Regions from separate parts of the Sphingopyxis sp. BE259 genome, predicted to be linked through region 1. Evidence: predicted binding sites of a transcription regulator. Region 1 holds the regulator's gene; the other holds the start of a gene.
The links. Region 1 encodes LexA, which represses DNA repair genes until DNA is damaged. Its sites were predicted from a motif close to GTTCCNCNCTTGTTCT; they were not measured.
Positions count from the first base shown of each region.

Region 2: J2X44_RS15095 (ribonucleoside-diphosphate reductase subunit alpha) is a predicted target of LexA. The motif match lies at 2,342-2,357, and genes of this name have one in related genera.

Region 1 is NZ_JAVDWM010000001.1:2,187,178-2,191,560, forward strand. Features, by position in the region: gene J2X44_RS10565 (hypothetical protein) at 1-78, opposite strand, end outside; gene moaC (cyclic pyranopterin monophosphate synthase MoaC) at 386-859, shown strand; gene glp (gephyrin-like molybdotransferase Glp) at 856-2,046, shown strand; gene lexA (transcriptional repressor LexA) at 2,113-2,796, shown strand; gene J2X44_RS10585 (ComEC/Rec2 family competence protein) at 2,750-4,383, opposite strand, start outside.
Region 2 is NZ_JAVDWM010000001.1:3,151,535-3,155,917, forward strand. Features, by position in the region: gene J2X44_RS15090 (EAL domain-containing protein) at 1-1,674, shown strand, start outside; gene J2X44_RS15095 (ribonucleoside-diphosphate reductase subunit alpha) at 2,397-4,337, shown strand; gene J2X44_RS15100 (membrane protease subunit) at 4,348-4,383, shown strand, end outside.

The DNA of each region.
Region 1 (4,383 bases):
CGTTTTGGGAGGCGGCCGATCCTGCGCTACGGTCGGTGCAGCCGTCAGAACGAAAGCTAGCAGGTAAAAGCGTTTCACGCCGGTTCTCCGGGCAATGGGTCGGGACGGAGCCGGGGTAATCTCTTCCACGGTCAAGCTGCAACAGAAACCATCCGAAAAAATGGCTGAAGGCCCATGTCGATGACTATCCGAAACGTTGGCGGGAGGTGATTTCAGGACTTGGCTCATGGCAGACATGCCGGGTTGCAGTCGTCGAAGCGATAGATGTTTGTAGGCCACGAAGCAGCAACCGACCGTCCGCGATAGGTCGTTTCTGGTCATTAACGCCGAATGTCTACCGCCATCTCCCCTTGCCTTTCCCCCCCCACCTTGCTTCGCTCCCGCAATGACGCTGAAACCGACTCATCTCGACGACACCGGCGCCGCGCAAATGGTCGATGTCGGCGCCAAGCCGGCGACCCAGCGCCGCGCCGTTGCCAGCGGCCGCATCACCATGTCGGCGGCCGCGCTCGACGCGATCCGCAGCGGCAACGCGCCCAAGGGCGACGTGCTCTCGACCGCACGAATCGCCGGGATCGTGGCGGCCAAGCGCACATCGGACCTCATTCCGCTCTGTCATCCGATTGCGCTGACCAAGGTCGGGATCGACTTTGCATGGGAGGACAGTGGCATCGCGGTGACCGCCACCGCCGCCACGAACGGGCCGACCGGGGTCGAGATGGAGGCGCTGACCGCCGCGTCGGTCGCGCTGCTCACCCTTTACGACATGGCCAAGGCGCTCGACCGCGCGATGGTGCTCGGCGACATCCGTTTGCTCGAAAAAAGCGGCGGCCGCTCGGGCGACTGGCGCGCCGAATGACCGCTCTGCTGCCGGTCGAGGAGGCGCAGGCGCGGCTGCTGGGGCTAAAGCACCCGCTACCGACCGAAAAAATTTCTTTTTCCGAATGCTTTGGTCGCTATCTTTCAGACGATATCGTCGCGCAGCGCGATCAACCCGCGGCACCTCTGTCAGCGATGGACGGCTATGCGATTCGATTTGACGACCTGCCCGGACCATGGACCGTCGTCGGAGAAAGCGCCGCAGGAACGGCGCCCGACCGCGCGGTGGGCGCTGGGGAGGCCATGCGGATATTTACCGGTGCGATCGTCCCGGGCGGCGCCGACACCGTCATCGTTCAGGAGGATGTCGCGACCGACGGCGCCGCGCTGACGATGACCGGCGACGGCCCCGGCGCACGCGGCCGCCACATCCGTGGCCAAGCCACCGATTTTGCCGCTGGTGATTGCTTGTTGCACGCGGGAACGCGCCTGACGCCGGGCGCCATCGCTGCGGCTGCAATGAGCGGCGCCGTCCAGCTCACCGTCGGCCGCCGCCCGCGCGTCGCGATCCTCACCACGGGGGACGAGCTCGTTCAGGCGGGGCGCCCGCTCACGGCAGGGCAAATTCCTGACAGCAACAGTCCGATGTTGATGGCGATGCTGGCGGGCGGGCCTGCCGACGTCAGCCTGCCGCATCATGTGCGCGACGATCGCGCAACACTTACGAAGATTCTGAAGGAGTTGGCGCGACGTCACGACGTCATCGTCACCGTCGGCGGCGCGTCGGTCGGCGACCATGACCATGTTCGCGGCGCGCTGCAAGACGCGGGCGGGCAGATCGATTTCTGGAAGATCGCGATGCGTCCCGGCAAGCCCCTCATCGCCGGAACGATCGGCGATGCGGTCCTGCTCGGCCTGCCCGGCAATCCCTCGTCCGCGTTCGTCACCGCGACACTCTTCCTGCTACCGCTCGTCCGTCACCTTGCCGGTGCGCTTGATGCCTTGCCAGCGATCCACCAGGCTCCTCTTGCAAGCCCGCTCGGCGGCGGCGGCGGTCGCCGCGACTATCTGCGCGCCCGACTCGAAAACGGTGCGCTCCTACCGCTGATCGGACAGGACAGCGGCATGACGCTGCCGCTCGCCGCCGCCAGCGCCTTGCTGATCCGCAATATCGGCGCCCCGCCCCGCGCCGCAGGGGAAACGGCCGACTATATCGTCATCACTTGACAAGTTCCGCTCTGTTCCACTATCGTTCTCATTATGTCCGGTTTTGGTCCTGACGGAGGATGATCGATGTTGACCGCCAAGCAGCATGAACTGCTTCACTTCATTCAGCAAAAGCTCGACGCCAGCGGCATTTCGCCGTCGTTTGAGGAGATGAAGGAGGCGCTGGGACTGAAATCGAAATCAGGCATACATCGCCTGATAAGCGCCTTGGAAGAAAGGGGTTTTCTTCGCCGCCTGCCCAATCGTGCCCGGGCGCTCGAAGTGATCAAGGTGCCCGAAGCGGCTAAGCCTGCCGGGCGCGATGATCGCGACAATGTCGTTCCGCTGCGCAAGCCCGCCCCCGCGATGCGTCCCATCGCGGCGAACGATATCATCGAAGTGCCGCTGCACGGCAAGATCGCCGCGGGTGTGCCGATCGAGGCGTTTGAAGAGCATAACAACCTTGCGGTCCCCGCCGCACTGCTCGGTTCGGGCGAACATTATGCCCTCGAAGTGTCGGGCGACTCGATGGTCGAGGCGGGCATCTTCGACGGCGATTACGCGCTGATCCAGAAAGCGAGCACTGCGCGCGAGGGTGACATCGTCGTCGCGCTCGTCGACGGGCAGGACGCGACGCTCAAATATTTCCGCCGCGAAGGCCCGATGATCCGGCTCGATCCCGCGAACAGTGCCTATGAGCCACAGCGTTACCCCGCCGACCGCGTCATCGTGCAAGGGCGCCTGTCGGGACTGCTTCGTCGTTACCACTAAGCTGCTGCGGCTGTCGCCACGGATGCGCGTCGCCGACGCGCAACGTGGCGACCGCCTCGGTCCGCTCGCCCAGATAGAGCGCCAGCCCGCCGGTTTCGGCCAGGCTATCACGGTCGATCGTCAGCCAGCGCCCGGCGCATTCGCGCGGTAGCCAGCGATCGCTGATCACCACATCGGCGGCGGCGCAGGCGGCGATCATGTCGGCGCCCTCGATCCGGTCGCGCCCCCGCGACGCCAGGATGATCCGGCGGGTCGCGCCCGCGCCGTGGCTCCAGCGGCAGAAATCGCGGTTGCACTCGACATGATCGAGGTCGGCGAGCGCGGACAGCGGTGTATCGACCCCGGCGGCTTCGGACAGCGTATCGCGGATATAGTCACCGGCGCGGTCGCGCAGCAGCGCATAACCGCCATCGGGCAGCGCCGCGGCGATATGCTTGCCGTCGCCGGTCACCAATATGTCAGGGCGTGGTTGTGCAAGCAGAGCGGCCATGCCGATCGCCAGCGGCACCGCCCCCCAGCGCCGCCAGGGCGTCTGCCACAACAGCAGCCACAGTCCGCCGACGATCGCCAGTCCAAAGCCCCACGGTGGAAAGACCGGCAACGTCGCCACGGCCCCGGGGGCGCTTGCGACCGCATGCGCCAGTGCGATCAGCGCCTTCAACGCCTGTTCGGCGACCCACCAAAAAGGCGCGCCCAACCCGACCGCGTCGAACAGCAACGCCAGCGCCTCCATCGGCATGATCACAAAGGTGGTCAGCGGGATCGCCACGACATTCGCGAGCGCCCCATACAAGCCCGCCTTGTGGAAATGAAACAGCGCGATCGGCGCCAGCGCGACCTCGACAACCAGACCGGTCGCCAGCAACCCCGCGATCGCGCGGCCGAACCGCAACAGCCACGGTTCGTCGCGCCGCGCCAGAAAGGCGCGCATCGGTCGGCTTTCGTGCAGCGCGATGATGGCGGTAATTGCCGCGAAGCTCAGCTGGAAACTGGGTCCGGCGAGCGACTCGGGTCGCCACAGCAGCACGATCAACGCCCCCGCCGCGACCAGCCGCAAAGTCAGCGCCTCGCGCCCCATCAGAAACGCGACGAGCACCAAAAGCGCGGCGATAAACGACCGCAGCGTTGGCACCTCGGCGCCGGCCAGCAATGTGTAGGCTCCCCCGGCGAGCGCCCCCGCCGCCGCCGCCAACGGCAGGACATAGCCCGCCAGCGCGATCCGGCGGCTTAGCGCGAACAGGCGCGACGTGAGCAGAAACGCAAAGCCGACCACCGCGGTGACGTGCAGCCCGCTGATCGACAATAGGTGCGCCAGCCCGCTGCGCCGCATAGCCTCCTCGTCGGCCTCGCTGATCGCCCCACGGTCGCCGGTGACCAACGCCGCCGCGATCCCGCCCGCCGACCCCTCGATCTCGCCATGAATATGGGCGCTCAGCCGCCCGCGTAGCGGCGGCGCGGCGGCCCCGGCCCCGGGCCCGTGTGACACATCGCCCAGCACCGTCCCGACCGCGCCGATGCGTTCAAACCACGCGCGCTGGGCAAAATCATAGCCCCCCGGCAAGCTCGACGTCGGCGGCGGCATCAACC
Region 2 (4,383 bases), 960 kb from region 1:
ACGCAATATAGCGCGATCGACGTCATGACGGGCAAGCTGGATCCAGCACTGCTGCGCGGCAAGGATGTGATCTTTGCGTCGGCGTCGGCGACCTTGCCCGACCAGCATTATCTGCCCGGCCATGACAAGGTCCACGGCGCCTATATCCACCTCATCGCGGGTGAGGCACTCAAACGCGGCCAGCCGGTCGATATCGGCTGGCTTCCGGCGCTCGCGGTGTCGTTCATCGTCATGCTTTTGGCGCTGGCGCGGCGCAACGGCCGCTGGCACGGCGTCGTGGCGCTGGGCCTTACCGCTGCGTTGCTCGCAATTAAGGTGGTGGCCAGCCTGTCGCTGGTCACGGTCCAGATCGGCGCCGCATGTTTTCTAATCGCGGCGATCAGCGCCAACGTTGCACGCACCCGCCGCCGGTCCTCGGCGCAGCGCGAAAACCCCCTTTCGGGCCTGCCCAATTTCGAAGCGTTGCGCACCCAGGCGTCGTTCGGCAGCGCGACGGTCGTCGCCGCGAAGGTCGTCAATTTCGAAGACCTCGCCGCCTTCATCCCCGGCGATGGCATCGGCAAGCTGGTCGAACAGGTCACCCGCCGCCTGCAACTCGCATCACAGGGCACCACCCTGCACCATGATCTCGACGGCACCTTCGCCTGGCTCGTCCCTTATTATCAGCACAGTCAGATCGAGGGGCAGCTGGCGGGGCTCGCCGCGCTGTTCAACGCGCCGCTGACCATCGGCGAATTGCGCGTCGATGTCGCCATTGCCTTCGGGGTCAATGACGAGTTCGAGGGATCGAACGCCCAGCGGCTGGCGGCCGCGCTGGTCGCCGCCGAACGCGCGATCCGCACCCGCGCGCTGTGGACCAAATATGTCCCGCGGCAAAAGGACGATGCCGGCTGGCAACTCTCGTTCCACTCGCAGCTCGAGGACGCACTCACCGGCGGCGACATCTGGGTCGCGTTCCAGCCGCAATATGAAATTTCGACCGGCAAGCTGGTCGGGGTCGAGGCGCTGGCGCGCTGGACCCACCCGACGCGCGGTCCGATTCCGCCGGACGAATTCATCGTCCAGGCCGAAAAGAGTCAGGACATCTACCGCCTCACCCTGTTCGTCATGGATCAGGCGATCCGGTCGGCGGCCCAGCTGCACGAACGCGGCCAGCGGATCAACATGTCGGTCAACCTGTCCGCGACGCTGCTCGACCATAGCGATCTGGTCGGAACGATCCGCGTCATGCTGACCGCGCATCATCTGCCGCCCGAAATCCTGACGATCGAGATCACCGAAACCGCCCAGATCGAAAACAGCCGCCAAGCCCGCCAGACGCTGGCGCAGCTGCGCCGCACCGGCATCCGCCTGTCGATCGACGATTATGGCACCGGCCAGTCGAACCTGGAATATCTGACCGAGATCGAGGCTGACGAGATCAAAATCGACAAGCGATTCGTGATGACGATGCGCGATTCGCAGCGGAACCTGGAAGTCGTTAAGTCGACCATTGACCTAGCACATCGTCTGGGGGCGGTTGCGGTCGCCGAAGGCATTGAAGATGCTGAAACCATGACCCTTCTCGGCCAACTTGGCTGCGATGTTGGCCAAGGCTATCACCTTGGCAAGCCACAGTTATTTTCCGAACTTGCGACTACGCTCGCGTCCCCGCCGCAAAACCGCACCGCATAACGGCCAGATTGGCAGCGATGCTATGGTTAAGACTCGATTTACCTTACCAAAGATGGTATATGCTTCGTTAACTGTTCTTCGTGGGCAGTGCCGACAGGAGATATCTTATGGGTTGGTTTTGGCGATGGATGGGCGGCGGCGGCTCCGGTAACGGCGGCGCATCGGCCTAATCTGAATATCAGATAGAAAAGGGTCTCGGACATGTCCGGGGCCCTTTTTCTTTGCCTGCTATTTGCCTGCCTGGGGTTTCACACCGCATTGCGGATCGGGCGCGCTCATCGGGCAGAAAGGCCATGGCGCGGACAGCGTCGTCGCCGTCCTTCGCACTTAAAAAAATTGCCCACGCGGTCGGCCATCCTCGATCGCGCGCGCTATCCCGCGGAAACGCTGGCGCGGCCGCTCGCCAGCGGGCATTCGCCGCGACGAGACGAATCAAATTATCGACGAACCGAGTCTCTAATCCGTCATTTACCGTCTTGCATCGTCGCGCCGACGTGGCACTATAGATGGTGGGTAGACCACGGGGGCACCCCAAGAAATAGTGTTTGGCCAAAAATGGCGGATTTCCGTCGCCCACGGCATGTGGGCACGGGAAAGTGCTTTGTGCGGCCAAAATAAGTGCCCCCCGGGTCGGTTTAGATGCTAAGACCGGGGCTTCGTCCCGAGTCGAACAAGACAGGAACAAACGCGCCAGCTGCGCGTTCAAATCGGGGGCGATTGTGATGGATTTTCGGGAAACGGAACGGGTGGAGACGAGCGACGTGGCGACGATGGAACTGACGAAAAACGAAGCGCCGGTCGCAAACGAATCGGTCGCCGATTCGGCTCCGGCCGCCAAGCTCAATGATAGCGGCGAAGCGAAAGTCCACGCGCGCCGATTCGACGTCGTCACCGACCGCAGCCGCGACGCGCTCCTCACCGACTTCGGCAAGGAAACGCTAGAGGACCGCTATCTTCTGCCCGGCGAATCATACCAGGATCTCTTCGCGCGCGTCGCGTCGGCCTATGCCGACGATCAGGAGCATGCCCAGCGGCTCTATGATTATATCAGCCGCCTGTGGTTCATGCCCGCGACCCCCGTGCTATCGAACGGCGGCACCGGCCGCGGCCTGCCGATCAGCTGCTACCTCAACTCGGTCCCCGACAGCCTTGAGGGCATTGTCGAGACGTGGAACGAGAATGTCTGGCTCGCCAGCCGCGGCGGCGGCATCGGCACCTATTGGGGCAGCGTGCGCGGCATCGGCGAACCCGTCGGCCTCAACGGCAAGACCAGCGGCATCATCCCCTTCGTCCGCGTGATGGACAGCCTGACCCTCGCAATCTCGCAGGGCAGCCTGCGCCGCGGCTCGGCCGCCTGCTATCTCGACATCAGCCACCCGGAGATTGAGGAGTTCCTCGAAATCCGCAAACCCTCGGGCGACTTCAACCGCAAGGCATTGAACCTCCACCACGGCGTACTGATCACCGACGAGTTCATGGAAGCGGTCCGCGACGGCCGCGAATTCAACCTCCGCTCGCCCAAGGACCAGAGCGTCCGCGGCGCCGTCGACGCGCGCAGCCTGTTCCAGAAGCTCGTCGAAACGCGCCTCGCGACCGGCGAGCCCTACATCATCTTCATCGACCAGGTGAACCGCATGATGCCGAAGCATCACCGCGACCTGGGGCTGAAGGTCACCACCTCGAACCTGTGCAGCGAGATCACCCTCCCCACCGGCCGCGACCATCTCGGCAACGATCGCACCGCAGTCTGCTGCCTCTCGTCGCTCAACCTCGAAACCTGGGACGAGTGGAACGGTGACAAGATGTTCATCGAGGATGTCATGCGCATGCTCGACAATGTCCTTCAGGACTATATCGACCGCGCCCCGCCCGAAATGGCGCGCGCCAAATACAGCGCCAGCCGCGAACGCTCGGTCGGCCTTGGCGTCATGGGCTTCCACAGCTTCCTCCAGGCGCGCGGCCTGCCGTTCGAGGGCGCGATGGCGAAATCGTCGAACCTGCGCGTCTTCAAGCATATCCGCGCCCAGGTCGATCAGGCGTCAATGCTGCTCGCCAAGGAACGCGGCCCCTGCCCCGACGCCGCCGATCAGGGCGTGATGGAACGCTTCAGCTGCAAGATGGCGATCGCGCCGACCGCGTCGATCAGCATCATCTGCGGCGGCACCAGCGCGTGCATCGAGCCGATCCCGGCGAACATCTACACCCACAAGACGCTCTCGGGCAGCTTCTCGATCCGCAACCCGCACCTCGAAGCCCTCCTCGTCGACAAGGCGAAGAACAGCGACAATATCTGGAACTCGATCCTCGAAAAGGGCGGCAGCGTCCAGCACCTCGACTTCCTGACGCAGGACGAGAAGGACTGCTACAAGACCAGCTTCGAGATCGACCAGCGCTGGCTGCTCGAACTCGCCGCCGATCGCACGCCCTATATCGACCAGGCCGCGTCGCTGAACCTGTTCATCCCGGCGGACGTCGAGAAATGGGATCTGCTGATGCTCCATTATCGCGCGTGGGAACTCGGCATCAAATCGCTCTATTACCTCCGCTCGAAATCGGTCCAGCGCGCCGGCTTCGCGGGCGGGGTCGAGGCCGACAACACCGCCGAAGCGCCGGTGTATCAGCTGGAGAGCACCGATTACGACGAGTGTCTGGCCTGTCAGTGAGGACCAGCCGATGAACAAGAACGCCGGCTGCACGCTCGCCGCCATT